Regions from separate parts of the Paenibacillus sp. EKM212P genome, predicted to be linked through region 1. Evidence: riboswitches for the same ligand, from Rfam matches in the RefSeq annotation. Region 1 holds a riboswitch; each other region holds the start of a gene.
The links. A riboswitch is a leader RNA that binds a small molecule or an ion and turns the genes downstream of it on or off. The one in region 1 is predicted to bind cyclic di-AMP.
Positions count from the first base shown of each region.

Region 1 (7,526 bases):
AACTGTTAGGAAATATATCAGAAAATATTTTGGGCTTGTTTCCGATTGTGAAGAAGAAATTTTTCACCTACGGTCCGCTCGATTTACCATTACACTTGTCGCCTAATAACTTTCAGGTATTACTGCTTCTGCGTGAGGTGCGCTTGTCTACGGTATCTGATTTATCCAAACAGCTCAATGTCTCACGTCCGAACATGACTCCTCTTCTGGACAAACTGGTGGAGCATGGGTTGGCTGACCGCCAGTCGTGTGATTCGGATCGCAGAGTCGTGAATGTGGCGATTACACAGGAAGGCGATGCTTTTTGTGAACAGGTATTTCATACCTTCTCCAATAAAATTCAAGAAAGACTGGTGTATCTGCCAGAAGAAGATTTATTGCATCTGAGTGAAACTTTGAATGAATTGAAGCATATCTTACTTAAAATCGACAACGCTACTACGTGATTGGCGTAAGTGAACTGGCTTAAAGACCGCCCTTTCTTCGGAAAACAGGCGGTTTTTGTTGCGTGTTGTGGTATAATGGAAACCAACATACATAATTCGGTAATTTTAGCATACGTGATCTTTGAAATGGGAACAGAGAACATGATATCGTTATTTGAGAGCCTGCTAGGGAGGAAGGAACTTCTATGCAATCTATTTACCATCGCATTGAGGAACTCATCAAGGAACGGGGAATGACGAAAAAGGCGTTCTGCCAGCAGTTAGGCATTAGTACAGGGAACTTCGGGGATTGGAAAAGAGGAAAAACGACGCCGGGCACGAATAAACTCATTGAAATCGCTTCTTTTTTTGATGCCAGTCTGGATTGGATTATGCTGGGTCGAGATGTACAGGGTGAGGTGCTGAAGGAGTCGCAAGACCCTTATTTTTTTGACGCTTCAGGGCAACTGAATTGCCAGGAGGAACCGCTAAGTGAGGCGGAAAGAAATTTTATACTTGAGTATATTGAATTTACCCGCTTTCGTAAAGAGAAAAATCAGCGCAATTCTACTATGGGATAATGGTTGCTTAGGATTTGATGAGGATTACTAATGAGTAAGGCTGAAGAATGAAAATTATTTCAGAAAAAGTTACTGTGTCGGAGGGGAAACATTTTGGGAGATCAAACTATTTATCAGCGGATTGAAGCTTTGATTAAGGATCGCGGAATGACCAAGAAGGCATTTTGCGAAAAACTTAAAATCAGTTCAGGGAATCTCGGTGATTGGAGAAGAGGTAAAACAACGCCGGGTACCACCCATTTGATTCAGATTTCGGACTTTTTTAATGTATCGCTTGATTGGTTAATGAAAGGGATTAAGCCAGGGGAAGGCGTACTTCAGGAGCAGAAGGCTGCTTATTTTTTTGGAGTGATGGGGCCACTGAATTGCCAGGCAGAAGATCTTGAGACGGAAGAACAGAATTTTATTTTAGAATATGTTGAATTTGCGAAATACCGTAAGCAAAAAAGTGAGAAGGGTAAAACAAAGCCGGAATAATTTTTTGGCTAAAGATCGTCTGGGTTGAAAACCCGTAAACGAACTGGAGGGGTTCGCTTTACGGGTTTATTTGGTTTCTTGGTGATATGGAATGACCTATATGTAACTGGAATGCTTGTTGGGTTTAGAGTGGCGATGCCTCCTTATAATCGTTATCGTCGATGTTCAGAATTGCAGCAACTTGTTTTCTGTACCTTTGTGCTTTGCGGGTGCCGTGAATCAGATTGGACAAGCGTGAAGGCGGAATATTGTGTGTCTCACAAAATGTTTTCTGATCCAGTCGAAGTTCGACAAGCCGTTGTTTGATGGCCCACCCGAAGGAGGTAACAGGCATTTTGTTGTTCAAGAGAAATCGCCCCTTACGGATTATTGCGGAATAATTGGTGTGTTATAATAATCATCAGTAAACATGTTAGAATTAACCATCTGAAACTATGATACACTTTTATACGTGTTTTTACAATCGTAAATGCGTTATTTTGTTGAATTAATTACTTAATTAAGTGCTAGGCGGTTCTGATAATCCGTCTAGAGTCTGCTAATGGTGTGAATTTTGGTTATATGTGGATAAAAAACACTCTGTCACCTGAGAAAGGGACAGAGTGTTTTTGGTGATGTTGCCACATTGGCGAAACGACCCATCAGGGGGATGCTGGAAGGCGTTTGAATAGACCTGAGAAGGAAAACAGTCTAGGTTCATCCAATTGGCTATTATGGCTCATATAAAGAGGTAGAGTGATGTAGGAGCTGGACCAATGTCTGTGAAGAAAGCGACGCTGAAATGCAGTTGGCTCAGGTTCGTTAAGTTTCTTCCATGCGGAGAGCAGCTCGCTGGTCATACGCTCCATAAGAGGATTCCTTTCCTCGTAAGGAGGATTGAGTAGTTTGAAGGCATCTTCCACACAGAAGGATACCGCTGCACTAAGATAGCCGTGCACGGTCTGTTCTGCATCGTTTCCGAGGAGGAAGTTAATCCAGGTGTGAACGGTAGCGAGTGTGCCAACCGCATTGTATTGAATGAGTATGGATTCCAACTGGTCAAATTCAAGCCAAGGATAAAGAGCCTTAGCCAGCTTGAGTAGACGCTGACCGGATAGACGCAACTCCCTCACATGCTGCAAGGAGGGACGTTGGGTATGCAGCATCTTATCAATGAGAGCGATTCGCCAACCGTCATTCTGCTGGATGGCGACATACAGACTTTTGATAGCCATGCCGTCAACGGTTGTAAATTGAGGATACAAATCATCCAGCATGTAATGCTCCAGGTCTTGTAGACTGTTCAAATGTCCGCTGCGGAATAGTTTCTCCAGTCCGTTAAAACGGGTGAAGCCACCAACAGGTAGGAAAGGGTCCAACAATAATGCATAGTTCAGCAAGCGGTTGCCTTTATGCAGGACGGTTCGCCTCCTCGAAGTGAATCGTTATGTTATATTATTTCACTCTTTACTTGGAGATAACGAAAAAAACGAAATATATGTAATATATATTTACATTTAAGTGGCAGTTGTGTCAAATTAAATATTTTTATCGCTCATATATGTTAGTTAAAATAACATTGAAAATAATTATTATATTTTTGTTTACAAATAGTTGATGAGAGAGTATAATAAATCTGTTGCCTCAATACATTATGATTTGCGGTCGTGGTGGAATGGCAGACACGCTATCTTGAGGGGGTAGTGGGCGTACGCCCGTGGAGGTTCGAGTCCTCTCGACCGCATTATATGCAAGACCCAGTTAAAAAAGCATCCTGACACGGTTTACGTGAAGGGATGCTTTTTTTTGTTAAGCATTTTTCGTTATATCCTTTAGCTACAGAAGCAACGGTAGACAACAGGTCGTTTAATAACTGTGATAAAGAAGAATATCAGTTTTGCTGCAAAAGCTTCTCTATATCTCCCGCCAGCTTATCTGGAGTGGTTTGCGGTGCATAGCGCTTAAATACGTTACCTTCTCGTGTAATTAAGAATTTAGTAAAATTCCATTTGATCGCTTTGGACCCTAATACCCCCGGAGCTGTTTGGGTCAGGTAGCGAAATAAGGGGTGCGCTTGATCGCCATTGACATCTGTCTTGGCGAACATCGGAAAGGTAACACCATAATTGATCTGGCAAAACTCGGAAATCTCCTCGCTGGAACCTGGCTCTTGTTTGGCGAATTGGTTGCTGGGAAATCCCAAAATTTCGAGCCCCTGTTCATGGTACTGGTCATATAGCTCTTGTAACGCTTTGTATTGGGGGGTTAACCCACATTTGCTGGCTGTGTTCACAATAAGCAGAACATTCCCTTCATATGTGGATAACGGAATTGGTTTCCCTTGCAGGGTTTGCGCATCATATTCATAAACGGTCATAGTATCTCTCCTTATTCAATATTCAGCAATTAAATTGTAAGCAATTCAAAGTAAGGTTGCAAGTCTGGAAAAGCTGTATTAAGCCTTTAGCCGCTGTAAAATCGTATTTTGTTCAAAACAGTAAATCGCACTGCAAATGGAGCGAATTAAGGTGTTTCTTCTTATAAAAGCGGGTTCAATCGGTGTTTAGCTGGTACATATAGCGTATTTTCTTCTCTTTTTACAAAAAAAGGCCAAAAATGCTCTACCCTACGCCAATATTGACATGCTTGTCATTTTCGAAAAGGGATGAAAAACAGAGATTGAGTGAGTTGTGAGAAGGATAGTTGCATTGTAAGCGTTATTATTAATCTTCTATGCTCTAAAGGCCGATTTATAACCCCGCAGTTGAGCTTTACAGTCTTCCATGCGCGGGTGTATGATTCAAGACGTAATTTCAAATTAACTTGAATGAAGCAACAACGAAATGTCTATAGCGCTGAATTTTGCAGTTGCAAAAGCGGGGGAACCAATCGAGACTGTACGGCTTGCCGTGTGTCTCATGGGGTGAATTTTCCGGTCAAGTGCCAGAAATAGGGCGACTCTCACGTCCGAATCCGACAGCTAACCTCGTAAGCGTACAGGGAGAGGCAACAAACCGCCGTGTGCAGCCATGGTTTATTTTATCATGGATATGTCAGAAGCCGGAGGAAAGCCTTTTTCCTTCGGCTTCTTTTTGTTGTCTTTTTATACCGGGAGAGGAGCTACTGATGGAAGGTCGGTTAATTATTGTCACTGCACCGAATGAAGCGGGCAGAAGTTTTGTGAAATTGCTTATTTACAAAAAATTGGCGTTTGCAGTTCTAACGAATAGCGCCCAGGAGGAACGACAGCTCAAAAAAATGGGTGTGGAGCACATTGTCCGCATCAATACCATGCAAGCGGGAAAATGGAATTTTCCAAAAAAAGAAATTGGTAGTGTGTATTTGTTCGAGAACAGCTTGAATCTGACTTGCCGTTTCCTACAAATATGTCGACCACTAACATCGGAATCGATCTATGTTATTACGCACGGCTGTAATCCACAAGGAATTTATCGGGGATTGGGAGCGGACCATGTGATCTACACATTGAACGGAGAGGTGGGTTTTCTGCTGAACGGATAAGCACTTATAACATAGTTGTTTTATGATTTTATGATGAAATAAGAATGGCGATCTGAGGACCGATACGGAGGGTATAAACATGATGGATATATACATGCTGCTCGTCATGGCTGTGAGTTATGGAGTGATACTGCTGTTTGTACGCTGGTGTGATGCGCAGACCTCTAAAGGAGGACGAAGAGGATGATCGTTATACTTGGGCTTACGGCTATTGTGTTTATGTATTTAATCTACGCACTCCTGAACCCTGAAAAGTTCTAGTCAGCTATAGGGGATAGAGCAGGCGGGAACAACAGACCTGAATATTAAGCATCATAGGTAGCAGGTTTTCGCAAACGTGTGCACACAATTGGTGCTCTGGAAGCAGGTCTGTTGTTCCAAACGCAGGAGCATTTTGAAGGAGGAATAAAGGATGGAGCTGCTTCAAATTGGAATTGTGATCGTCATATTGCTGCTCTTGGTAAAGCCAGTGGGCACCTATATGTATCATGTATTCTCAAATGAACCCAATCGGACGGATCGGATTTTTGGCGGAACAGAAAAGCTGATTTATAAGATAGTAGGCTTGAAGAAGCTGGAGAGCATGCGTTGGACTACGTATGTTATGAGTTTCATTGCAACGAATGTCGTGCTTGTGGCGATCAGCTACTTGCTGTTGCGTTTACAGGGAATGCTTCCCGGTAATCCGGCTGGAAACAGTAATATGGAAGCATCACTAGCTTTTAATACGGTAATCAGCTTTATGACAAATACGAATCTCCAACATTATAGTGGAGAAAGCGGGCTTACGTATCTGACACAGATGGCGTTCGTCACGATGATGATGTTCACTTCGGCTGCTTCCGGTTTTGCGGTTGCTGCGGCTTTTATGAGGGGATTGACGCGGCGCGGTGAAGGGATGGGCAATTTCTTTCAAGATTTTATTAAAGCCATTATAAGAATTTTCCTGCCGCTGGCCTTTGTGCTTACGCTGGTGCTGGTTGGATTGAAGGTACCACAGACGCTACAGCCTACGGCGGATCTTACGACGCTGAGCGGAACACAACAGCAAATTTCTATGGGACCCATTGCTTCTCTGGAGTCCATCAAGCATTTGGGGACAAACGGGGGCGGATATGCGGGAGCTAACTCTGCGCATCCTTTTGAAAATCCAAGTCCTTGGACGAACGTGCTGGAAATTTTGGCAATGTGGGTAATGCCGGCTTCGTTGCCGTATACCTTTGGATTGTTTGCCCGTAATCGTAAGCAGGGCTGGATTATTTTTAGCTCCATGATGGTATTGTTTCTAATTTTTCTATCCATTACGTACGTGTCTGAAAAGACAGGTAATCCGTTAATCCAGACACTGGGTGTGGATGCTTCTCAGGGAAGCATGGAAGGGAAAGAGGTTCGTTTCGGCATTGGACAATCGGCTTTATTCACTGCGGTCACAACAGCGGCAACGACAGGTTCGGTCAATAATATGCATGATACACTAACCCCGCTGGGTGGCATGGCTGCTTTGGGAGAAATGATGCTAAACGTCATTTTTGGCGGCAAGGGTGTTGGGCTGATGAATATGCTGATGTATGCGATTCTGGGTGTGTTTATATGCGGACTGATGGTCGGGAGAACTCCGGAATTTATGGGAAGGAAAATTGAAGGCAAGGAAATGAAGCTGATCGCGATTGCCATTTTGGTACATCCGTTTCTCATTCTCGCCCCAACTGCGCTTGCGTTTATGAGTCATTGGGGATACGACGCGGTCACTAACCCTGGCTATCACGGGTTGACTCAGGTGCTCTATGAATATGCGTCATCTGCCGCAAATAACGGTTCGGGATTTGAAGGTCTTTCGGATAACAACGTATTCTGGAATATGACAACGGGGATGGTTATGTTCTTCGGACGATATGTATCTATGATTGCATTGTTGGCTGTGGCGGCTTCGTTGAATGCCAAAGCACCGACTCCGGTGACGACGGGGACACTACGTACGGACAACAAGTTATTTGGAGCTATTCTGATCGGGGTCGTGCTGCTGATTGGTGCGTTGACCTTTTTACCCGTCATCGTATTGGGACCTGTTGCTGAATTTTTGACCATGTGAAGAAGAAAATGAGAATGGATGAACGGGGTGTTTGATCATGAAGGAACAGCGCAAACACATGCTGGACAGAAGCATCTTGAAGCATGCGATCAAGGATAGCTTTATAAAATTAAATCCGATGATTATGATGAAAAATCCTGTCATGTTCGTCGTGGAGATCGGTACATTGGTCGTGCTGCTCATGTTACTGGTTCCCGGTTATTTTGGAACTGGCAAGGAAATGGGCTTTAACCTGGCCGTGTTTGTTATTCTGTTGTTTACGTTGCTTTTTGCTAATTTTGCCGAAGCGCTCGCGGAGGGGCGGGGTAAGGCACAAGCTGCCTCTTTAAAAAAATCCAAGCAGGATACACAAGCTAACAAACTCATCGGAAATGACATTCAGGTGGTTAGCTCAACCGAATTGCGTAAGGGGGACGTGGTTATTGTCTCCCAGGGCGAAATGATTCCAAGCGA
Region 1 covers NZ_JAAMNR010000001.1:971,560-979,085, reverse strand. Annotated here, with positions in the region: gene G9G54_RS04625 (MarR family winged helix-turn-helix transcriptional regulator) at 1-446, shown strand, start outside; gene G9G54_RS04620 (helix-turn-helix domain-containing protein) at 632-1,006, shown strand; gene G9G54_RS04615 (helix-turn-helix domain-containing protein) at 1,100-1,483, shown strand; gene G9G54_RS04610 (hypothetical protein) at 1,608-1,829, opposite strand; gene G9G54_RS04605 (urease accessory protein UreF) at 2,125-2,862, opposite strand; tRNA gene G9G54_RS04600 (tRNA-Leu) at 3,124-3,206, shown strand; gene G9G54_RS04595 (glutathione peroxidase) at 3,354-3,839, opposite strand; cyclic di-AMP (ydaO/yuaA leader) riboswitch at 4,306-4,473, shown strand; gene G9G54_RS04590 (hypothetical protein) at 4,589-4,984, shown strand; gene G9G54_RS26200 (potassium-transporting ATPase subunit F) at 5,168-5,245, shown strand; gene kdpA (potassium-transporting ATPase subunit KdpA) at 5,397-7,073, shown strand; gene kdpB (potassium-transporting ATPase subunit KdpB) at 7,111-7,526, shown strand, end outside.

Region 2 (7,526 bases), on a different contig from region 1:
AAAGAGCATTGATTTTTCAGATGTATATTATCGCTCCAAGCAAGTCATTATGGTACGCCCAGAGGATAAAGACAAATATCCTACGATGGATACTTTGAAAGGCGAGAAGATTGGGGCACAAAAAGGGAGTATTCAGGAAGAAATTGCTCAAAAAGTACCCAATGCCACTGTAACCTCACTGGACAAAATATCTGATCTGGTACTCCAGCTGCGGACCCAGCGTATCAACGCTGTTGTGATCGAAGATACGGTTGCTAAAGGATACACGTTAGATGGTACCGTAACACTTGCCAAGGCCGTGCCTGAGGATGCCGGAGCAGAAACAGCTGTAGGTATACGCAAGGGGAACGCAGAATTGCTTGCCTCTGTAAATAAAACGTTGGCTCGCCTGAAAGCGGACGGGTCGATTGAGAAGTTTTCCACAGAAGCGAGCGCGCTCTCTGCAGATCGACAGGTTTCTTCTAATAACATCGTAGATATTTTTTGGAAATACCGCAGTTTTTACGCTACGGGTATCGGCTACACTCTGTTGCTGTCTGCACTCGGAGTACTGTTTGGATTTATCATTGGTCTGATCGTATCCTTGCTGCGGATGAGTGGTATACGCATCATTGAGTGGTTAGGTACCACTTATGTGGAGATCCTACGTGGCACACCTATGCTGGTACAACTTATGATCATTCACTACGGAGTTGCTTTGACGCTGGGTGTCAATTTTACCCCACTCCAGTCTGGTATAATCACATTGTCTCTGAATAGTTCAGCATATCTGGCTGAAATTTTCCGGGCAGGTATCCAGGCAGTAGACCGTGGACAGATGGAGGCTGCCCGTTCGTTGGGTATGGGACGCGGTAAAGCTATGCGTCATGTCATTTTGCCGCAAGCGTTTAAATCTATTTTGCCTGCTATCGGTAATGAGTTTATTACGATCATTAAAGAATCCTCCATTATTTCGACCATTGGGATGGTGGATATTATGTATCAGGCCCAGGTCATTAAGAACATCACCTACGAAGGATTAAGTCCGTTCGTAATCGCAGCCGCTATTTATTTTGTAATGACATTCAGCTTGTCTAAGCTGCTGGGTTTATGGGAAAGGAAGTTGAGAGCCAGTGATCACCGTTAAACAACTGCGTAAATCGTTCGGTAAGAATGAGATTTTAAAAGGCATTGATATAGATATCGCAAAAGGTGAAGTCGTCGTCATCATCGGCCCCAGTGGTTCGGGGAAGAGTACGTTTTTGCGTTGTATGAATCTGTTGGAACAACCTACAGACGGGGAGATTTTATTTGAGGGCGAGCCGATTACAGCTCGTGGCCATAATATTAATGTAACCCGGGAGAAGATGGGGATGGTGTTCCAGCATTTTAATCTGTTCCCGCATAAAACAGTGTTGCAGAACCTGACGCTTGCACCAATGCAGGTTAGAAGACAGTCAGGGAAGGAAGCGGAAAAAATTTCGCTAGAACTCTTGCGTACCGTAGGGCTTGAGGATAAGAAGAATACCTATCCGAACCAGCTATCCGGAGGACAGAAGCAACGTATTGCGATTGCGCGTGCTTTGGCCATGCAGCCGCATGTAATGCTGTTCGATGAGCCGACTTCTGCATTGGACCCTGAAATGGTTGGAGAGGTTCTGGATGTAATGAAGAAGCTCGCCGAAGGCGGCATGACAATGGTAATCGTGACGCATGAAATGGGTTTTGCCCGCGAGGTGGGTGATCGAATTATCTTTATGGATAACGGTCAAATTGTAGAGCAAGGTACACCAGAGCAGGTATTTGGCACTCCAAGCCATGATCGCACCCGTGATTTTCTTGCCAAAGTATTGTAAGGAAGTGCTGATATAATCTATAAAAAAAGCCCTCCGTTTAACGGAGGGCTTTTTTTCTTTTTGTCACCATTTCCCCATACTTTCGTAACAAATATCGATTTCTTGATGACAAAATTGTAATGAGTGTAGTATGATGTTCAAGGTTCCCAACATTTTCATGCGGATAAGGTTACAAAATTGTGATATTATGCAGTAAGCCAAAACTTACCGGGACAGCATGTGGTTATGACAACCGCTGAAGCTGGGCCCAAACTATGGGAAGTGCGGGGGACGTAACAACGGCAGTCATTCCGATACGTCATAAGACGATGTGGAATATGCCTAGGGGTGAATTGCACAAGCATAGGGCTTCTCCTGAGTCCGAATCCGACAGCTAACTTCGCAGGCATAACAGAGGAGGTACATATCTTTGAAACATCTAAAACATATTGGTAAAACGATGAAATTTGCGGTGCTTGCCGCAGCTATTGCAGGGCTGGCACAGACAGCTGGAGTAGCGGATGCTGCTTCGCTTCACACTGCCAAAGAGGGCGATACCTTTTTTTTGCTTGCTCAACGTTATGGAGTATCGGTAGACGAGCTAACGAAGGCGAACCCAAACATTGCTTCCAACAATATATATGCAGGTCTGCAAATTAAGGTGCCTGGCGAAAAAAGTGTGAAGGCAGCTTCGGATTCGAAGCCGCAGCTTCTTACGGAGAAAGCACCAGCGAATGAGGGGCCAACGATTGAAGCGTGGGGCAAAACATTCAACTATAGCAAAATAGTTGACGTTAAGGCTTCAGCGTATTCTGCCGCAGCCGACGAGAATGGTAAATGGGGAGCAGTGGACTACTACGGCAATCCGCTTAAACTAGGTACAATTGCGGTAGACCCGAACGTCATTCCGATGGGCACGAAAGTGCTGGTTACAGGCTATTCCCACCCAGGTTTGCCGGATCATTCTTTTGTAGCTGTCGCTCGCGATCAGGGCAGCGCCATTACAGGAAAGCGGATTGATATCTTTATTCCTGGCAACAAATCATTTGTGAACGACTTTGGATTCCAAAATGTGAAGCTGTACGTTATTGATAAATAGCATTGTACGTATATACGGTTTAATTAAACATAATATATATTATGTAAACTTAATGCCTGTATCCTACCGCATATAACTAGGTCGGACTCTTATCAGGTCTTATCCATAAAAAAGGCTGTCTTGACGAGCAGAAAACTTCTGCTGGTAAGACAGCTTTTTTACGTTGCTTTAGCTGTAGCTCAATCATAAACATATGGTTATTTCCGTTCCGATGTGTGGAGTAGCTGGGGGACTGTCACAAATTTGTAGCCCTTAGCTTTTAGAGAGTGAATTAGACCCGGCAGAGCTTGGACAGTTCCTTGCAAGTTGGAACTTTGACCTCCACCTGCGTGCATTAAAATAATAGAGCCAGGCCCGGTAGCTGGGATCACATTGCGTTGAATTTGTGTTTTACTTAATCCCTTCCAATCGAGAGAGTCTACATTCCAATTGACAATCATATAGCCATGACGACGTGCCCATTGGATTTGAGGCTCCGTGATTTCACCGTAGGGTGGACGAATCAACTTGGGGCGAAAACCTGCGCTGGCTTGTAAAATACGTTCTGTTTTTGTAATCTGGTTGCGAAAGCGTTCTGGTGTGGCCTTCCTAAAATCCGGATGAGTATAGGAATGGTTTCCTATAGCATGGCCTTCACGGATAATACGGCGTATGATCCCCGGATGCTTTTCCGCACGGTGACCGACGATGAAAAAGGTGGCTTTGATGCCATTGGCGTGTAATACGTCCAAAACCTGCGGCGTATACCTAGAATCGGGCACATCATCAAAGGTTAGGGCAATTTGGCGGGTGTGTGGGCCGCACATTTTAAAAATGTCCGCATGTTTTTTTCGCAGCATTGCTAATGTAGGAGTTGCTCGATCTGTGCTCTGATGTACAGAAGAAGCAACAGCTGCTTCCTTGGGATGGGTCGTTCCGGTGTTGGGAGGCGCATCCGCGTGAACGGGTAAACTTGAGAATGCTAGTAACAGTGCCAAGCATGGCAACACTCCCCTGTACGGCATATGTATCCCCCCCTTTCCGTGCAGTGGTACCTAGTGGTGCTCTCGACTATTATGTACCTGTCTTATTAAAAATATGCTGGTAACCAAGTTCGGCTCATAAACGACTGGAAAGAAGCCCACGATGAAACGATTATCAATGAAGATGATGGAGCTAAACGTAAATATTCTCTTAAACATGACCGAAAACAGGAGCATTTTCGCAAGTTTTAGCCTTACAACGAATTCGGTATACTGTGACAGCTGGTGTATAATGGGGATGCAATTCATAATTATACAGACATGGAATTGAAGGAAGGATGGATAAAAGTGACCGACTTGTTTACTCCTTATCAATTAAAGGGGCTTTCTTTAAAAAATCGGATTGTCATGCCCCCGATGTGCCAATACAGCGTGGAGGCCAAGGACGGAAATCCAACGGATTGGCATCATGTCCATTATGTGAGCCGGGCAGTAGGAGGCACTGGACTTATTATTGTGGAAATGACAGCGGTCCATCCAGATGGACGTATTACGGATCGTGATTTGGGTATTTGGAGTGACGAACATATTCCTGCATATCGTAAGATTGTAGAGGAAGTCCACAAGTATGGTGCCAAGATTGGTATTCAACTAGGCCACGCTGGACGCAAGGCTGAAGATGCTGAGCAACCTGTGGGTCCGTCCACGATTCCTTTTAGCGAACGCTTTAAAAAGCCGCACGCCTTAAAGACAGCTGAAGTCAGGGAACTGGTTCAGGCATACAAAGAAGGCGCGCGCCGCGCGGTGGAAGCCGGTTTTGATACGGTTGAGATACATGGCGCTCACGGCTATCTGATTCATCAATTTCATTCGCCTTTAACAAATACCAGAGAAGATGAATATGGGCAGGATTTGTCACTGTTCGGTGTTGAGGTCATACATGCTGTTAAAGAGGTTCTTCCTGCTGATATGCCTGTGCTTATGCGGATATCTGCCAAAGAATACGTCGAGGATGGATATAATGTGGAATACATAACAGGCGTAGGGGAACGATATCGTGATGCAGGTGTGGATATTTTCCATATTTCTTCTGGTGGTGAGGGTCCGATTGGTTCTGGCGGAGGCCCGTCTGCGCGTGCCGGCTATCAGGTGGATTTGGCTCATACCATCCGTGAAAAGCTGAATGTACCTGTGATTGCTGTTGGCTTACTGGATGATTATGAGGACGCCCGCCGGGTTGTTCAGCAGAAAGAAGCTGATCTGGTAGCAATAGGGCGTGCCATGCTGCGTGATCCCTATTGGGCGCTGCATGCATCGCGGGAGCTAAAAGTACAGGCAGACATCCCAGAGCCTTACTTGCGCGGTTTTTAGATATTTTTGAAACCCTCTTTGCAAAGCTTGCGTAAACATGTGTACAGAGCTTAAAATTTAAGCATTCAACTCTAGGAGGAACTTCACATGTCTATTTTCAAACGATTAAGAGATCTTACGATGTCCAACATTAACGCCATTATCGACAAGGCAGAAGATCCAATTAAAATGACGGATCAATACATTCGTGATATGCAAGAGGACCTGGAAGATGCAGAGAAAGCGGTAGCCGCTCAAATTGCTATTGAAAAGAGGTTCAAACAGCAATACGAAGAACAGGCTGCTTTAGTAAAGAAACGTGAAGAACAGGCACATACCGCTGCAAAAGCACAAAATGTAGATCTGGCCCGTCGTGCGCTGGAAGAAAAGAAATCTGCTGAACAAAAAATGAACGAGTTCAAAGCTGGTTACGAACAGAACAAAGCTGCAGCCGATAATCTACGTGGCAAGCTGGATGAAATGCGCAGACAGCTGACAGAAATGAAAAACAAGCGCGAAACACTGGTTGCCCGTTATAATGCAGCTAAAGCGCAAACCGAAATTAACAAAGCTATGAACGGTTTTAGCTCTGATACGGCAACTGCCGGATTGAAGCGTATGGAAGAAAAAATGCTGCAAGCAGAAGCACGTGCCGAAGCGAGCAACGAAATGTCCTCTAAGGAAAAATCGTTGGATGAGGAGTTCAAAGAGCTGGATAAGAAAAGCGCCGTGGACGATGAGCTTGCCGCTTTGTTGAAGCAATACGAAAATAAATAAGAACATTTTAGCAATGCCACCAAGTGTGATTGCTCAGGAAGCGAAGGAGAAACGTTTTCTCCTTCGCTTTTCCCTGCCTGGAGGCGTAAAACATTATATGAAGGACAAGAAGATGTGGAGGATGGTATGAAATGCATTTTTTAGAAACGATGAAAGCAATGCTTGTATGGACTGGTGCGGGGGCTATTTTGATTTTCGCATTAATGTATGTCGACTCTTTATTTACGAAGTATAAGGATTTTGCCGAAGTGAAAGCTGGAAATATGGCCGTAACGGTACGAATGATTATGAAGCTGGTTGCACAAGGCTATATTTTGTCAGGGTCTATCGCTACAGCTAATAATTTGCTCGAAGCGCTTGTGTATTCTGTGATCGCCTTTGTCATCCTGCTTGTTTTGGAAGTTATTGTACGTCTGCTGTTGCGGTACTGGGCTCAGTTTGAGCTGGATAAAGGTACACAGGAAGGTAAAATTGGTTTCGGTCTGTTTTCAGGAGCGCTGCATCTGGTTGGCGCCTTGATCATTACAGCATGCTTCTAGGCTAAGAAAGGCAGGAATATAACCATGGGTGTGTGGAAACGAATTTCAAATCTATTTGCTAAGCCGGAGCCGCCAAAAGCAGAGAAAAGCATGCTTCACTTAAATCCAGGTGATATCTGTGAAGTGTCGCTTGTTACCTATGAAGTGGTAGGTCGTGTACATAATCGTGCCCGGAATGCCGTTGTTTTGACGCTTCAGGATGGTAATCAAGTCAGTTATCTTCATATTGAGGAACGGGAAACACTGCAATTCGGACTATATCAGGCCATCGACGGCAGACTTGACAACCCCGAGGAAGTGCCGACCATTTTAGAGCTGGATGATACAACGTACCATTTGGAGGAGCAGTATTCTGGGCATGTTACCGTCATGGGCCGTGCTCCTTTCCGACAGGGTGGAGAGCAGCATGTTTGGCAGTACCAGTCTGATGATTACCATCTGTTGCGGGTAGAGTGGCAGGACGGTCGCTTTATGCTTTATGAAGGAGAAGAAGTGATTACCGGAGACGTCAAGGTTATTCGGGCAAGCTAGGAGAGGGTGACACATGAGCAAACGCACCTGGCAGTATGCATTAAAGATCATGGTGGCGCTGAGCTTGTTCGTATCCGTGTTAAGCGGCTGCGGCGCGCCAAATGTAAAAGATACGTATCCGCTGGAATCGGTTAGTGGCAGCGGAAACTCGACCTCGTATGTATACCGGGCAGCTGGCAAGACAGTTCCGGAAGTAGCGGAGGAATTGAAAGAACAGCGTACACCGGAACAAATGTCACCGCAGAGCAATGAGCGGATGTTTCTGGTATATAGCGATGAGTGGTACCATTTGCAGCAAGATCCAACTAAGAAGGAAGATACACTCATTGAAATTGACAGTAAAAAGTATGTCGAACAAAATTACAGTTCAAGTTTTCTAAAAGGATACTTAACCGCAACTGTGCTGGATGCTCTGTTTGATTCGTTGCGTGGTTCAGGCTCCTATCGTGGCTAC
Region 2 covers NZ_JAAMNR010000002.1:176,533-184,058, reverse strand. Annotated here, with positions in the region: gene G9G54_RS06960 (ABC transporter substrate-binding protein/permease) at 1-1,126, shown strand, start outside; gene G9G54_RS06955 (amino acid ABC transporter ATP-binding protein) at 1,113-1,835, shown strand; cyclic di-AMP (ydaO/yuaA leader) riboswitch at 2,070-2,238, shown strand; gene G9G54_RS06950 (3D domain-containing protein) at 2,245-2,913, shown strand; gene G9G54_RS06945 (polysaccharide deacetylase family protein) at 3,111-3,917, opposite strand; gene G9G54_RS06940 (NADH:flavin oxidoreductase/NADH oxidase) at 4,224-5,246, shown strand; gene G9G54_RS06935 (PspA/IM30 family protein) at 5,334-6,002, shown strand; gene G9G54_RS06930 (DUF350 domain-containing protein) at 6,134-6,541, shown strand; gene G9G54_RS06925 (DUF4178 domain-containing protein) at 6,566-7,072, shown strand; gene G9G54_RS06920 (DUF4247 domain-containing protein) at 7,086-7,526, shown strand, end outside.
Region 2: another riboswitch for cyclic di-AMP. It lies ahead of G9G54_RS06950 (3D domain-containing protein); the one in region 1 lies ahead of G9G54_RS04590 (hypothetical protein).

Region 3 (7,526 bases), on a different contig from region 1:
TAAACATGACACCCATGCGGTCCATGAGATGAATGATCCCCGGGGCCGCTTCGCACATCGCTTTTACCGGAGGCTGGTTGGCCAGAAAGTCCCCCCCATAAACTGAATCATCGAAGTGAATCCATGGTGAGTCTCCCTCACCCTTGGTATTAACCGCACCGTTGATGCCGCCTTGAGCACAAACGGAGTGGGACCTTTTGACCGGAACCAAAGAAAATAAATGAACGTGAACTCCCGCCTCTGCCGCCTTGATTGTAGCCATTAGACCTGCCAGACCGCCGCCCACGACAATAATGTTGGATGCTGCCATTTCTGCTCACTCCTTTTTTTCAGGATTTTAACCAAATCCCCTTTTACGTTTGAAAATAGAATCTCAACACGATGTATAATTGATATGAGTCGTTTATAGTAGCTGTTTAAAAGCGCCGCATTGCACCAAGGCAGTTGCCGTTTCCTGAAATTCCGCACTGCGGAATGCAAGCAGGGAAGCGATGAAGCCGATAGACACCACCACGAACAGGGTCATACAGATATAAGAAGATACTTTTTGCGCACGTGGTCCCACGGTAATCCCCCAACTGACCATAAATGCCCACAGTCCGTTAGCAAAGTGAAAGGATGCCGAAACGACACTGATTAAATACAAAATGAAATAAACCGGGTTCGTCACGATGCCATGCATGACTCCGCCTAGCTCCTCATGGGTTACATTACCCAGAGCCACCTGAAAGCGCGTGTCGTATACGTGCCAGATAATAAATACAAACGTAATAACGCCGGAAATACGCTGGAACAGAAAGCGCCAGTTACGTGAATAGCCGAATCTTTTGACATTCGGGTCAGCCTGATAAGCAATATACAAGCCATAAATTCCGTGGAACAGTAATGGCAAGTAGATGAATAACGTTTCTAGCACAATAACCAGTGGCAAACCATTCAGGAAGGCCACGCTGCGATTAAATCCTTCCTTGCCGCCCTCCACCGCTGTGAAGTTCGTCACCAAATGCTCAACAAAAAATAGAGCCAGCGGAATGACGCCAAGAAGCGAATGCAGCTTTCTGGAATAAAATCCTCTCATCTAGGTCATGCTCCCTTCTCCCAATAATAGCGTTTTCAATAGTAATATAACATATAAATTGACATTTTCCGACAGGAAATGTCCAACAAGGTGTCCCTTATAAGGAAAAACAAAAGTGTGAACATCTTGTGTCGCTTTCATGTTACTCCTTTTCGGCTTATAATGGAATTGCAATATACGTATTAATTATTATGTCTTTTTTGCATATAGAGAGGAAGTGGATGATTTGTTTGAGGATTTGAACGCTTTTGCCGTCATTGTCGAGCAGTCCAGCCTGAATAAAGCCTCCAAACTACTGAATCTGTCCCAACCTGCCCTGTCTCGCAAAATTGCGAAGCTGGAGGAAGAGCTGGGTGTGAATCTTTTTGATCGTCGGGGCAAACGGCTCGAAATTACGTCCACTGGCCGATTTGTTTATACATTCGCGCTAGAGCAACGGCAACGACAGCTTCGCTTCTTACAAAAGCTGTCCCAGCACAAAAATGAAGCCCAGAGTATGCTTACACTCGGGGCTAGTCTCACGACACTCCAAACGACGCTACCTACCCTCGTCGAAGCTTTCATGAGCAAGCATCCTCAAACCGAGCTAAAGCTGCTCACCGGTAAAACCCATGAAATCGTCGCCTTTGTACGTGACAAAAAAGCAGACGCCGGTATTGTCGGGTCTGCCATTCATGAAGCCGGACTGCGTTGCATTCCGCTATTTGATGATCATTTGGAGCTCGTTGTTCCCATTGGACATGAATTAACCGTCAAGACAGGAACGGCCTCGATGAAAGATCTGCAAGGATTGCCGATGATTATTTTCTCCAAAGGAACCTGGTACCGCAGTCTGACGGATGACTTGTTCCAGCGCAGCGGCATCATGCCGGATATCCGCATGGAAATCGACTCCTTCGAGGCAATTGTACGCCTGCTTCCAACCTGTAAGGCTTCTGCCTTGCTACCCAAATCCTATTTGCGCAGCGAACTATTACGGGATAATGGACTCACTGCATTATACTTGCCCGATTTGAAGGAGACACGCCGAACGACCTCCCTCATTTACTCGGAGACGACCGATCTCGGTCCGACAGCACGACGCTGGATTAGCGAGACACGGGCGTCGTTTGCAGGCTACCGTATGGTGTAGAGGGTTTAATCCTCTTCATTAACATTAACAACCTCATCCTCAAAGCGACCGATATTGTCATTCGAACCGATGATGACCATAATATCGTCTGCTTTTAGCCGATCCATAGCCGTCGGTGCGATCAGGATACCGTTCGCCGTATGAAGCGCCACGACGCTACAACCAAAGCGAGTACGGGCATTTAGCTCAGCTAGCGTTTTGCCATTCAGACATGCAGGTACATTGAGTTCCACAATACTGTATTCCTTAGACAACTCCAAATAATCGAGCAAATTAGGCGTGACTAGCTGGTGAGCCACCCGGATACCCATATCCCGTTCTGGATAAATAATCCGGTCCACACCGAGCTTTTCTAACGCACGCCCGTGCAGCACAGATATGGCTTTGGCTACAACTTTTTTCACACCCAGCTCCTTGAGCAAAATGGCGGTGAGGATGCTTACCTGAATGTCATCACCAATAGCAACAATGCCACAATCGAAATTACGGATGCCCAGTGATCGCAACGAGTCTTCATCGGTAGCGTCCGCCACGACAGTATGTGTCAACATCTCACTCATACTGTCCACAACATCCTCATTCCGGTCAATGCCTAGCACCTCGCACCCCATATCCACCAATTGCAAAGCCAGGCTTGAGCCAAACCGCCCCAAGCCAATAACTACAAACTGCTGCGTTTTCATATCTACTCGAAAACTCCTTATCTGAATCAATTTCATAAATGAGGATTTTGCAAAAATCCCATAAGCGACTTCCAATGAAGAAGATATAGATCGAAATGGTTTAGTTCGTCTATATCTTGACTTCGGAGCGACTGGTATCGAATTTTGCAAAATCCTGAAATGATTAAACCAACGAAATGTATTATGAAATGATTCATCCTATAATCATTTTGCCTTCCGGATGACGATATAATTCTTTACCCTTTTTCGGCCCCAGTGCATAAGCTAGCGTGAGTGGCCCCAGTCTACCTGCAAACATCGTCAGGGTAATCACCAGCTTGCCTATGACTGTCAAATCAGGTGTAAGCCCCATCGACAGCCCCACCGTACCAAACGCAGACACCGTCTCAAACAAGATCATCAGAAAATGATGATCTTCGGTTGCCGACAAAATCATGGTCACCCCGATCACGAACAGCAACCCCAGCAGTGTAATGGTCAAAGCCTTGTAAATTCGTCCCTGCGCAAGTCGGTACTTGAACAGTACAATATCTTCCCGCCCCCGCAGCATCGAAATCACTGCTCCAATGAGCAGGGCGAATGTTGTGGTCTTAATCCCGCCTCCAGTGGAGCCAGGGGAAGCTCCAATAAACATGAGTATGATGATAAAAAACTGCGTAGCCTGCCGCAAGCCTGCGATGTCCAGCGTATTGGCACCTGCGGTACGGGGAGTAACGGACTGGAATAAAGATCCCAGTAGCTTACCACCCCAATCAAGCGAGCCAAGAGTCTTTGGATTCGTAAACTCAAATACAAAAATCACGAGCGTGCCGACTACAATCATAGCGCCCGTCATGCTGAGTACCACCTTGGTATGCAAGGACAGTCTCTTGCGCTTGCGATATTCTGCCAGGTCTGACATCACTACAAAACCAATGCCGCCAGAAATAATTAGAAACATTGCGGTAAAATTAACAATCGGATCATATACATAACCTGTCAAGCTGCGAAATTCACCGAATAAATCAAAACCAGCATTGTTAAACATGGAGATGGCATGCCAGATTCCAAAATAAATCGCCCTGCCTACAGGCATATCAAAGGACCAGCGAACCGAGAATATCGTAGCGCATACGCCTTCAATAACTAGTGAGTACAGTAATACCTTACGGATTAACCCGACAATTCCCTCTACAGAAGTCTGATTCATCGCTTCCTGCAAAATGAGACGCTCCCGCAAGGAAATCCGACGCTTGAACACCAGTGCAATCAAGGTAGCCATGGTCATAAAGCCAAGACCGCCGATCTGGATCAGCGCAACGATGACAACTTGACCAAAAGTGGTAAAAAAGAGCCCGGTATCCTTTACGACAAGCCCGGTTACACAGGTCGCAGAGGCGGCAGTAAACAAAGCGTCTATAAACGCAAGTGGCTTTCCTGTTGTATTGGAGATCGGCAGCATTAACAATAAACTACCTATAAGAATGATAATGGCAAAGCCCGCAACGAATATCTGCGGTGGAGAAAGCCGAAGCCAGCTTGCATTGGGATTCATCTATTCATCACTTCTCTCCTAATCCTTAAAACTATAAAAACAGTGATTTAATACGGTGTAAGCTCGCTACGCGTTCCATTTGATCTTCCGATCGTCGTTGCCCCTGAATTTTTTGATTTTTCCAAACCTTAAGTAACTATAATTAGCATTCCCTGAATACAGGAAGAATGCATGTCAAGCACTATTCGATCCCCCTGTGCTAATGGCGCGCAGTAGCGAAGGGGGCAGAATTGTTCTGAAGAAGCGAAGCGTTTGCCTTTATCTCCGGATTTTAACCATTAAAGGGGGTATACAATCAAAAAATCCGGGGATAACAGCAATCGGAAGAATAATCTGCACCCGCAGCGGTCTAACCAATCCAAACACTTTTATACGCACAAAAAAAGACACCGGAAAACCGAGTGCCTGACTTGGTTCCTGCTCATAGCCTACGAGGTTAGCTGACGGATTCGGGCAGCACAGTATGCCCTATTTACACTTCCGATCCACCAGTGATCGGCTGTAAAATTCACCCCAGTAACATGGTTCCCCCGTTTTCCCATAGAAATTCGGCTCAACTGTATATCATTACCTATGTATTTTATAGGCATTGCCTCAAGATTATAATCCTTCTATATCCAGATCACAAAACCGATTTCGCCGAAAAAACGTGAAATTGGCTTTATTTTGCGAATGGGCATCGTTTAATCGCAGCTTATCTAATTTTATTGGAACTTTAAAGTGCTTTCACTCTATTTTCATGAATATCGCTAGTCTGTTGGCGGGAACCTGTGCAGTATGATATCTTTAATGGATGTTCTTATTTACAGATTAAGGAGGAAACTCATGAATCCTATCGGGAAACCGGTCGTGCTCACGGCCAACTTCAAAAAATTAGGCTTGCTGGGCGGGATTGGCCTGATTTGCTTTTTTATCTTTCAATTGCTTATTCCCTCGCTTAGCAATCCGAGTCCAGAATCAGTAATGAACGCAAAGGTCATCAGCAAACAAGAAGCGGTCATACACGCATTGGACTTCGCCCGCTCCGAGCTGGGCTATACTGAATCACAGCCTGAGGAGCCCGTCGTGACCTATCAGGCCGAAACAGATTTGTACGGTTATTTATCTAGAGAAAAACTGCTTCAACAGTACGACCGTACATGGAAAAAGAGTTACCCTTACGAAACCTTTCGGGTCGATCTGCCTGAATCCTCAGCGAAGAGTAAGCTGCAAATTCATGTGGATTTATCCACTGGCAAGGTCGTTAGCTTTAAACGAATCACCTCCAGCACCAATTACACACAGGCTGATATTTCTACGGATGAACAAGCACGTAACAGGCTTGTACGTGTGGCTGAGGACGGCATGACCCTCGAAGCCAAGGAGCAGGCGGCCGCAGTATGGGTCAAGCGCTTTGGCTTTAAGCCGTCGGATTTGAAGCTTGCGACCACTGAACAAGAAGGCGGATTAAAGTATACCGTAGACGATAAAAAAATCGGCGCCTCGGTACTTACACTGGCTTTTACTTTTGAAGACGGTGATGTTCGCTCCTTCACTCAAAGCTTTTCGGCCCCGTCGTCCTATACCGATTATATCGAAAAGCAAACATTTTGGGCGAATTGGATGACCTATGCGGGTTATGCCCTATTTAGCTTTGTACTGGGTGTACTTGCCATTGTGTATGCGTCACTCACCCGACGACATACTTCATTTGTACGCGGCATTGTTCTATCCGTTGTATACTTTATTGCTAGTATAGCTGGGACCATGAACATGCTGCCTTTATTGCAAGCAGAAGCAGGCGGTAAGGGCATGCTTATATTTCTTATGGTTTTCCAGATTGGTGTTACCTTCGTCATGGCTGTAGCGCTCTACTTCTCCTTGGTCGGCGGTGACGGGCTTATGCGTCAGGTTGGACTGAATGCATGGCCACGTGCAAAAGAGCCGGGCTACGGGCTGTATGTGCTTCGCAGTATGTATGTTGGCTACTTGTGGGCCTTTATTTTACTCGGGGTACAATCCATTTTGTTCTTTATACTGGAGCGCACATTTAATACATTCTCCACCACAGATGCCACGCAATCCCCTTACAATATGGCTTATCCATGGCTACTGCCGATTATGGCCTGGATGGCAGGTATTGGAGAAGAGACTGTCTACCGTCTGTTTGGTATTCCGATGGTCAAAAAAATAGTGAAAAATACTTTTGTTGCGTGTCTGATCACCACGCTGATTTGGGCACTGGGACATACACTTTATCCAATCTATCCGGTGATTTCCAGACCTATTGAGCTGACTTTTCTTGGTTTGCTGTTCAGTTTTGTGTTCCTGCGTTACGGCTTTATTGCCGCCATGTTCAGCCACGTTATTTTTGACAGCATTTTAATGGGACTTAGTGTGATGAGCCTGGGAGACACTGTGAATGTGAGCGCTGGTCTATTCTGGATCTTACTTCCAGCCATCGTGGGTTACATCATTTATTGGTTTAGTCCTAAAAAGCCAAATCGAATTATGTTTGAACCTATAAAAAAAGAGGAGCCGTATTCTACGACTCCTCCTCCCGAAGGGCAGCTATAATCTGACGCGCAAGCTTATCCCCAATAGAGAGAGGCCGGAAGTCTTCGACACTGGCCTCTCTTATTTTTTTGAGCGATCCAAAATGCTTAAGCAGTAACTTACGCCGTTTCTCGCCGATGCCTGGAATAGAGTCCAGCCGGGAAGTTACCATAGATTTGCCGCGTTGCTCGCGGTGGAACGTGATGGCAAAACGGTGAACCTCGTCCTGAATCCGTTGCAGCAGATAAAATTCTTCGCTATTGCGTGCAAGTGTCACGGCCTCAGAGGACTCTCCCACTAATAGTTGGGAAGTTCTATGTTTGGCATCCTTCACCAGCCCACACACAGGAATGAACAAACCCAGCTCATTTTGCAATACATCGGTCGCCGCCTTAATTTGTCCACGTCCACCATCGACAACGATCAAGTCGGGACGTTCCAAATTTTCCTTAAGCACACGTTCATATCTACGTCGGATAACCTCACGCATTGTTTCATAATCATCGGGTCCCTGCACAGAACGGATTTTATATTTTCGATACTCCTTCTTGGCAGGCTTGCCAT
Region 3 covers NZ_JAAMNR010000006.1:107,054-114,579, reverse strand. Annotated here, with positions in the region: gene sdhA (succinate dehydrogenase flavoprotein subunit) at 1-310, opposite strand, end outside; gene G9G54_RS18150 (succinate dehydrogenase cytochrome b558 subunit) at 404-1,078, opposite strand; gene G9G54_RS18145 (LysR family transcriptional regulator) at 1,305-2,210, shown strand; gene G9G54_RS18140 (potassium channel family protein) at 2,216-2,893, opposite strand; gene G9G54_RS18135 (TrkH family potassium uptake protein) at 3,087-4,427, opposite strand; cyclic di-AMP (ydaO/yuaA leader) riboswitch at 4,838-4,991, opposite strand; gene G9G54_RS18130 (CPBP family intramembrane glutamic endopeptidase) at 5,253-6,983, shown strand; gene uvrC (excinuclease ABC subunit UvrC) at 6,952-7,526, opposite strand, start outside.
Region 3: another riboswitch for cyclic di-AMP. It lies ahead of G9G54_RS18135 (TrkH family potassium uptake protein); the one in region 1 lies ahead of G9G54_RS04590 (hypothetical protein).

Region 4 (7,526 bases), on a different contig from region 1:
ATATATTGATCCATCTGTTTTTTAAGCTTTTTTAAATCTTCTTCTTCCCGCTGGGCAAGCTGTTTTTGCAGTTCAGAGGTAGAAGTAGCCTTCGATTTTAAGGGTTGTGATACTTGTTCTTTATTTTTGCCCATATCCATGGATTGTGACGACGGATTCGCAGCCGAGTGATCCAGCACACCAGTGCCGCCACTAAAAGCTGAACTCAGGGATTGAGCCATAGTTTCAAATTTTTTGGCGTCGAGCGAGCTCATACCGAATAAGACAATGAAAAGAGCCAACAGAAGGGTCATTAAGTCGGAATATGGCAACAGCCAGCTTTCGTCAGCATGCTCTTCATGCGGTTCATGTCTCTTTTTACTCACTGGAATCGCCATCCTTCTGGGTCATCGTAGCCCGTTCGGTCGGAGTCAGGAAGATCGTCAGTTTCTGACTGATGGCAATTGTCGATATCCCCGATTGAATGGAAAGCAGACCTTCGACCATCATTAATTTAAGCTCCACTTCTTTTTTGGATAACCGTTTCAGCTTGTTGGACATCGGATGCCACAGAACATAACCTGTAAAAATACCGAGCAACGTCGCAATGAAGGCTGCTGCAATGGCGTGAGAGAGCTTTTCCATGTCACTAAGGTCAGCCAGAGCGGCGATCAGACCTACAACGGCACCGAGTACCCCGAGCGTTGGAGCGTACATACCGGCTTGGGAGAAGATCAGTGCGCCAGAGCGATGTCGATCCTCGGTAGCATTGATATCCTCCATCAGAACGTCCCGTACGAATTCCTGATCATTGCCGTCAATAATCATTCGCATGCCGCCACGCATAAAGGGATCGTCGATTTCCTCTACCTTAGACTCCAAGGCGAGCAGACCTTCACGACGGGTAATGGATGCCCACTCGGTAAACGTACCGATGAGCTCTTTGCGGTCTAACAGTTTTTGTTCGGTGAAAATAACCTTGAACAGCTTCGGAATCCGTTTGATTTCTGCCATCGGGAAGGCCATAAATATACTCGCTGCCGTTCCGACGAAAATAATCATGTAAGCAGCGGGATTATTGACCAAATTGACGACCGGAGCGCCTTTTAAGATCATCCCGACGACCAGTGACACAATCCCGAGCACAAGTCCGATAATGGTTGAAATTTGCATGATACACCTCATCCATGAGAATAGATTTTGAATCCTTTCATGCCGCCGGGGTCGTCCTTGCCCCAAGCGCGTCATTACAAGACGGATTATAGTATTTATCGACAAAACTCTCTTTTTTGTTAAGTGCGAATTTCCGGTATAATAAGGTGATTATGTATTGAATGGCGGAACCATTGGAGGAAATGGCATGGGAGTAAAGCATGGGCGTGAGTATGAACAAATTTTGAACGATTTTACAGAGGCTGTGGGGCGCATCCCAGATAGCTATGAATTTTTTGAGATGGAAGCAGAAGATTGGGACAGGCTGGACCCGGCGGGACGTCAGGAAGTCAATGAAGCTTTGGCAGAAGACTTATTTTATGCACTGGGTACAGAGCCCACAATCACTGTAGGGAGTAGCGTTGTGATCTATGAGCCGGAGCAGCATCGCATCTATGTACTTATTGGGGACGAGGAGCTGACGTCAGTCCCTTTGGTTTGAGGTCCGTCTTATGGATTTATCAACGGGGCCGTGGTAATATGTACACCAATATATCGTAGTTTTGGCCGTATTTAAGCGGTCGAAAGGCTTCCGTATAAACGGGGAGGAGTTCGTAACATGCCTTTTACACAAGAAGAGATTGAAGCACATCTGGAGAAACTGGAGGGCTGGGAACTGGAGGAAGGACGTTGGATCGTCCGAAAATATAATTTTTCCAGTTTTATGAAAGGGATTGCATTCGTGGATGAAGTTGCCGCTATATCTGAAGCATTCAATCATCATCCATTTATTACGATTGATTATAAGACCGTGACTCTGCGTTTGACCTCTTGGGACGACGGCGGTATTATGGCCGTGGATATTAAGGAAGCCCAACAATATAATGAAGCTTTTGAAAAAATGCGCAGCAGTCATTGAGCTTGTAATGATCTGTCGTATGATGATAAAAGCGCCTTCGCTATACAACATCGTGGTTGTATGCCGAAGGCGCTTTTATCATAGAATCTGGGTTGGGTGCTCGGGACGATATACCATACAATAAAATGGTTTTTTGCCATCAGGAGTCTGGCGTTCATAGGTATCTGTAAGCTCAAATCCAGCCGCCTTGTAGGCCCGGATAGCGCGCCCATTCCAAGTGAGCACCTCTAAATCAATTTCATTCTTCGGGTTGCGTCGTTGAGCTTCCTCTGCAATGGCACGGACAAAATCAGAGCCTTTGCCATGTCCGCACCTGTCAGGATGCATTCCAAGACCTAGCCGGGTCACACCGATCATAGGAAAATATTGAGCAAATCCTGTTAGCTTGTTCTCTTCATCCAGTACGGCAACATATTGCTCTTGGCGAAGCGTGGGACTTCCAAATTCGACTTCAAGCGCCTTCATTTGTTCCCAGGGGAGCCAACCGTATATGTTATAAGGTGGATCATAGTGCCACTCACAGATTGCAGCCGCTTGATGCTCGTCCATCGGTACGATCCGATAGTTGGATATTGAGGCCGGCATGTGTTCCATCCTCCTTTTACACAGGTACTTCAATCATTAACAACAGATTGTAGACAAGTTGCAGAGGAATGGCAAGCGTGTTTATTTCATACCTAAGTCGGGTATACATTCAATAAGAAGGAATTACTGCTCATATGCTCCCCCAGCGGTGACGGTAAAACCGACGATGTTCGCTACAATTGAAACCTTTTGAGGTCTCAGTTCGTCAGTAAAGATAATAATTGCTGATGTTGTGGACATAAAAAACCGCAATTCGATTCCGGCCAGAATCAAATTGCGGCTAGGGTTAGCTTGCTGTGCGTTAGTTATTCTACGTTATCGTCATCAGGAATGTCTGAAGCTACAGAATGGTAAGCGTCTGTGCTCATAATTCTTTTTGCACCGACATAGCGGTTAGCGTAATAATTTTCGTTCAGTGAGCTAACTACTACACCACGTGAAGTCGAGGAGTGGGCAAATTTCCCTTCACCTACGAAGATACCTACATGGGAAATGCCTCTTCCTGTGGTGTTGAAGAACACCAGGTCCCCAGGTCTCATTTCATCGCGGGATACAGAAGATCCCATTTTGAATTGTGATCCAGATTGATGCGGAAGTTTAATTCCCAGTTTGTTGTATACGTACATTGTGAAGCCGGAGCAATCGAATCCCTCGAGTGTAGTGCCTCCGCTTCTGTAGTTCGTTCCTTTGGCATCTTGGATGACCTGGTCCATCTTAGAGTCTGCATATGCACTGCCGCCACCGAATGTAAAAGATGTAAAGGCAATGGCAAGACCCATAGCTGCGATCGTTAGCTTCTTCTTCAAAAAAAATATACCCCTTCCAATGCCTGCGAGGTTAGCTTAAGGATTCGGTAGAAGGTTCCCCTATGACCACTCTGTTGCGAGATCAATTCACCCAAACTGGTTCCCCCGCTTCCTAGGTGCCAGGAATTAGGCTTAACTTAAGATGTGCACCTTGGAGAGCAGTATTCACAGAAACGTTATTTTTAAGATAAAGGTTACAATAAAGATTACAAAGTTGTTACTATCAGTTCACTGCGATTATTGTAACAAAGACGGCTGGCTTTGGCAAATGTTTCATTGCAAAAAGTTACAAAAAAAATCTGCTCCTAATGTCCCAGGAACAGATCTTGTTAACAGTATTCAGTTATGTGTCGTTTGCTCGAGTATGAATCAAGGTTTTTCGACAGACGGAAATGAAGTAAAAAACATAAAGGCAGGGCTTAGCTTCTACTAGAGATATCGGTATGCCATAGTCTGTACTGCGAACTGATATGCCACAGCCTGACCAGACTAGTAACAAAATGATACGATTGCTGGAGAATGAGCGCCAGCATGCCAGTCCAAATCATCGCCACGGTGCCAAATAGACCGAAGACCAGCAGCACACAAGCACCGAGCAAAAGGGATATACCGACAGCTGGGAGGAGCTGGCGAAAGAAGGCGAGCAGGGACGATAGTATGGCGTGACCACCGACAGTACCCAGTTGCATATACAGGATGCACTGCCGAATGAACCATCCGTATGCCATCCATCCAATGACATAGGGCAATAAATGCAGCAGATAAGAGGAAGATTGAAGTGCTCCTGCTACAATAGGGTAGAGTCTCGGTACTACCCAAAAGGCGGGAAGCAGCAGCAGTTCCAACTCGATGGTGTAATACAACAGCGACGACATGCCATGGCGTTTCATACCCTTGAAAAAGGACAGGCTTTGCGGTTCAGTCGCATCGGTATGCAGACTTTGATATATTCCGGCTCTAATGAAGGGAGTGATCAGTATGCGTAGTACAGTCGCCCCTAGTAGTATCCACAAATACACATGTACTTCCCGGCTGTCCATCAGAGCAATCTGACTCTCCATCCAAAATAAGGTCTGTCCCAGCTCGTTTTGACCCTGATCAGGATAACGGAGCAATAGCGGGATAACGGCAGACTGCACCAGCCGATAGATAAACACCCCCCACAGTAGTCGATACAGAAATAAAATGATAACGATATAGAATCGTATGCGCACCAGCGCCCAGCCCTCTTTTATAACAGTCCGCATCTATAGACACCTCACCATGACAGACTTCCAAGCAGTGTCTCCAACAGCTTGGTTACACTTACACTCCAACGGGTTTGTTGCTTTTCGTCCAATTCGGCTTTTAGGCTATTGTTAATATGCTTGTTCTCCAGTGCAATGGTATATAAGGGATCAAGGGTTACATAGGAAACGGGAGAAGTACTTTTGATCCGAAAAGTTGTGCTTTTGCCCGCGCCGTCCCAAGCCTTGAATATCGTGGTACCATCCTTGAAGGTAAATTGGACAGGGATCTTGGGATAATCCGCCCCTTTTTTGCTGACCGTCACGACTGCTTCATATCCATTCTCCAGCTTGTGGTTTGTGATGTGATCCACTGAAAAGTCCGCCATCTGGCCGTCATATACATACTGTTCAAAATAGTGGCTCCATGAGCGTCCGGTGACTCTCTCCACGATACGTTGAAAATCCATTGAGGACGGATGCTTAAATCGGTACGTCTGGACGTAGGTCCGCATAATGCGATCCATTTTTTTCATACCCACCTGACGTTCAATGCCCCGTAGGACCAGCTTGCCTCGAGAGTAGGCATTTTGCGCGTACTCAGCAGCTGAGCCGTACTTCCATGACTCACGGTTTAGCGGCTGTGGGGAGGCTACCTGTCCCGATTGTAATGGCAGGTTGGGGGTAAGCCCATATTCTTGCTCCATAAGCCGCTCCTCTGCATAGGAGGTGAAGCCTTCATCCAGCCACGGCTCCTCAAATTCATTATTGGCTACCATTCCGTAGAAATATTGATGTCCAATCTCATGAACTAATGTCCGTTCCAGACTATAGCCAGGATTCAGATTACCCGCAGCAGCGGCCGTGATGAGTGTCGGATACTCCATACCGCCGGCTCCATTGCCTGATTTGGGTGGAACCACGATGGATAGGGTGGAATATGGATAAGGCCCGTACCATTTGCTGTAGTACGAAAGGGCGGCCTTCGCTGCGCTCATATAGCGCCCTTTGAGCTCCTTGTGCGACGGGTCAAGGTAGAGCTTGATTTTGACACCAGGGACTTCAGCAGAAGAAAAGGGTTCTTCTACGGTTACAAAGTTGGGTGAAGCGGACCAGGCAAAATCGTGTACATCATCGGCATAAAATTGATATATTTTTTGGCCGTTCTGTCGGACGGCACCACGGGTGGGAAATCCGGTCGCTGCTACGATATGAGTTTCAGGCACCCGAATCCGTACGCTGTAAATTCCAAAATCGGCATAAAACTCGGAGTTACCATGATACTGGTGGAGGTTCCAGCCCTCCTCGGCGCGTCCACGTTGTCCTGCAGTCTCGTAGACGCTGAGCTTCGGGAACCACTGTCCTGCCATTACAAAATCATCTGTCGCACCCATACGAGCGAAGATGGCGGGCAGTTTTACCTCAAACTTCATATATAATGTGATTTCTTCGCCACCTCGTACCGGCTTGGGTAGACGCACCTTCACGAGCGAACGGTCGCCTGCGTTACCGTCATCTGGCTGCACATATTGGATGCGGTGCATGAGAGATAAACCGTCTTCTGTTTTTAGTTCAGTCAGCGTCATGGAGCCAAAGCCGTCTTTGGGCATGGTATCTCCGCGCAGCTTTCCACCGGATTCCTTCATAAAGGTAGTTTCCATGGAAGAGAAAGCATTCGGGTATAGATGAAGATACAGATCATTCACGGTTTTCTTGCCCGGATGCTTCCAGGTCAGTGTCTCAGTGCCTCGCAAAACCTGTCCTTTTTCCAGAGACACATCAATGTGGTACTCTACCACCCGTTTGCTGAGGATTTCTGTAGCGGGCTGTGGAGGGTTCTTGGGCAGGTCAGGCAGGATATTTGCCCCTAGAGGCTTGCCCATATTTGGGGCAAGCGCAGACTCAGACAGGGAGCCGTATAGTGGTTGGCCTATGGACTGCGGGTCGGATTGCGGTTGGGGCTGCCAGGCAAACCATAACGTCCCTGCGAGGAGACCGAGGGCTAGTGTAGACAATAAAACGATTTTAGTGCGTGCTGGGGTCATACAATGGATACCTCCCGTTGACAAGCATCTACAGCATGTATATGTTTGCTTTCAGGAGATTATTAGTTAAAATATTTATAGTGTAGAATGAGTGTGAAGACGGAAAATGGAGGTCTAGTGACGCATGAGTGAAAATCAGCCGGACGGCAAAAAACAGATTGCACTGAACATTGTCAGTGGCAAGAGTAAACATAAGGGTTTCGGCGCAGGCTCAATCGACCTGAACAGCATGTCTCCCGTTATCATTGACCGAGGAGAGGCGAAAATTGATATCGGTGCCATGCATGCCAAAAGTAAAGTAGAACGTGGTATCAAGTTCTCTACGAATAAAGAGGATGTACCGAACGGACGCCAAGTATGGCTCGTATGGGTAGCCGTGGATCGTACGCCCGAAGGGCGTATGTACGGCGGTGCCACCGCCTGCGAGATGCTGATTGACGACGAAGCCAAACGCGGCTGGAAAATCCTCGCCGATCACGTCAATCGTATGGATTATGCGCTCAAGCGTCGTTTCATGCTGGAGGATCTCGGAAGTGAGGATAAGGCAGCACTTAAAAGTCTGCTGATTTCTCATAACGAGGAATGGTGGGACGCTTCGCCTGAGGAATTGAAGCAGGCGCTGGAAGGGTAGGCCCAACCTTAACGCAGTAATAATATTGTAAAAAAGCAGCCACATCTGTGGGCTGCTTTTTTTTATTGCGAAGGGTGTTAAAGAGTTTTGAACTTACAATGAGTTATACTAAAGGTGCTTTTTCCTATGAGAAGCAACCAAATTAGAACCTCTATTTAAGCTTTGTTTTACCTTTAGTTGTAA
Region 4 covers NZ_JAAMNR010000012.1:16,896-24,421, forward strand. Annotated here, with positions in the region: gene motB (flagellar motor protein MotB) at 1-365, opposite strand, end outside; gene motA (flagellar motor stator protein MotA) at 358-1,152, opposite strand; gene G9G54_RS23310 (hypothetical protein) at 1,340-1,633, shown strand; gene G9G54_RS23315 (4a-hydroxytetrahydrobiopterin dehydratase) at 1,751-2,050, shown strand; gene G9G54_RS23320 (GNAT family N-acetyltransferase) at 2,129-2,635, opposite strand; gene G9G54_RS23325 (C40 family peptidase) at 2,941-3,441, opposite strand; cyclic di-AMP (ydaO/yuaA leader) riboswitch at 3,447-3,584, opposite strand; gene G9G54_RS23330 (hypothetical protein) at 3,861-4,688, opposite strand; gene G9G54_RS23335 (M1 family metallopeptidase) at 4,700-6,712, opposite strand; gene G9G54_RS23340 (YwhD family protein) at 6,837-7,343, shown strand.
Region 4: another riboswitch for cyclic di-AMP. It lies ahead of G9G54_RS23325 (C40 family peptidase); the one in region 1 lies ahead of G9G54_RS04590 (hypothetical protein).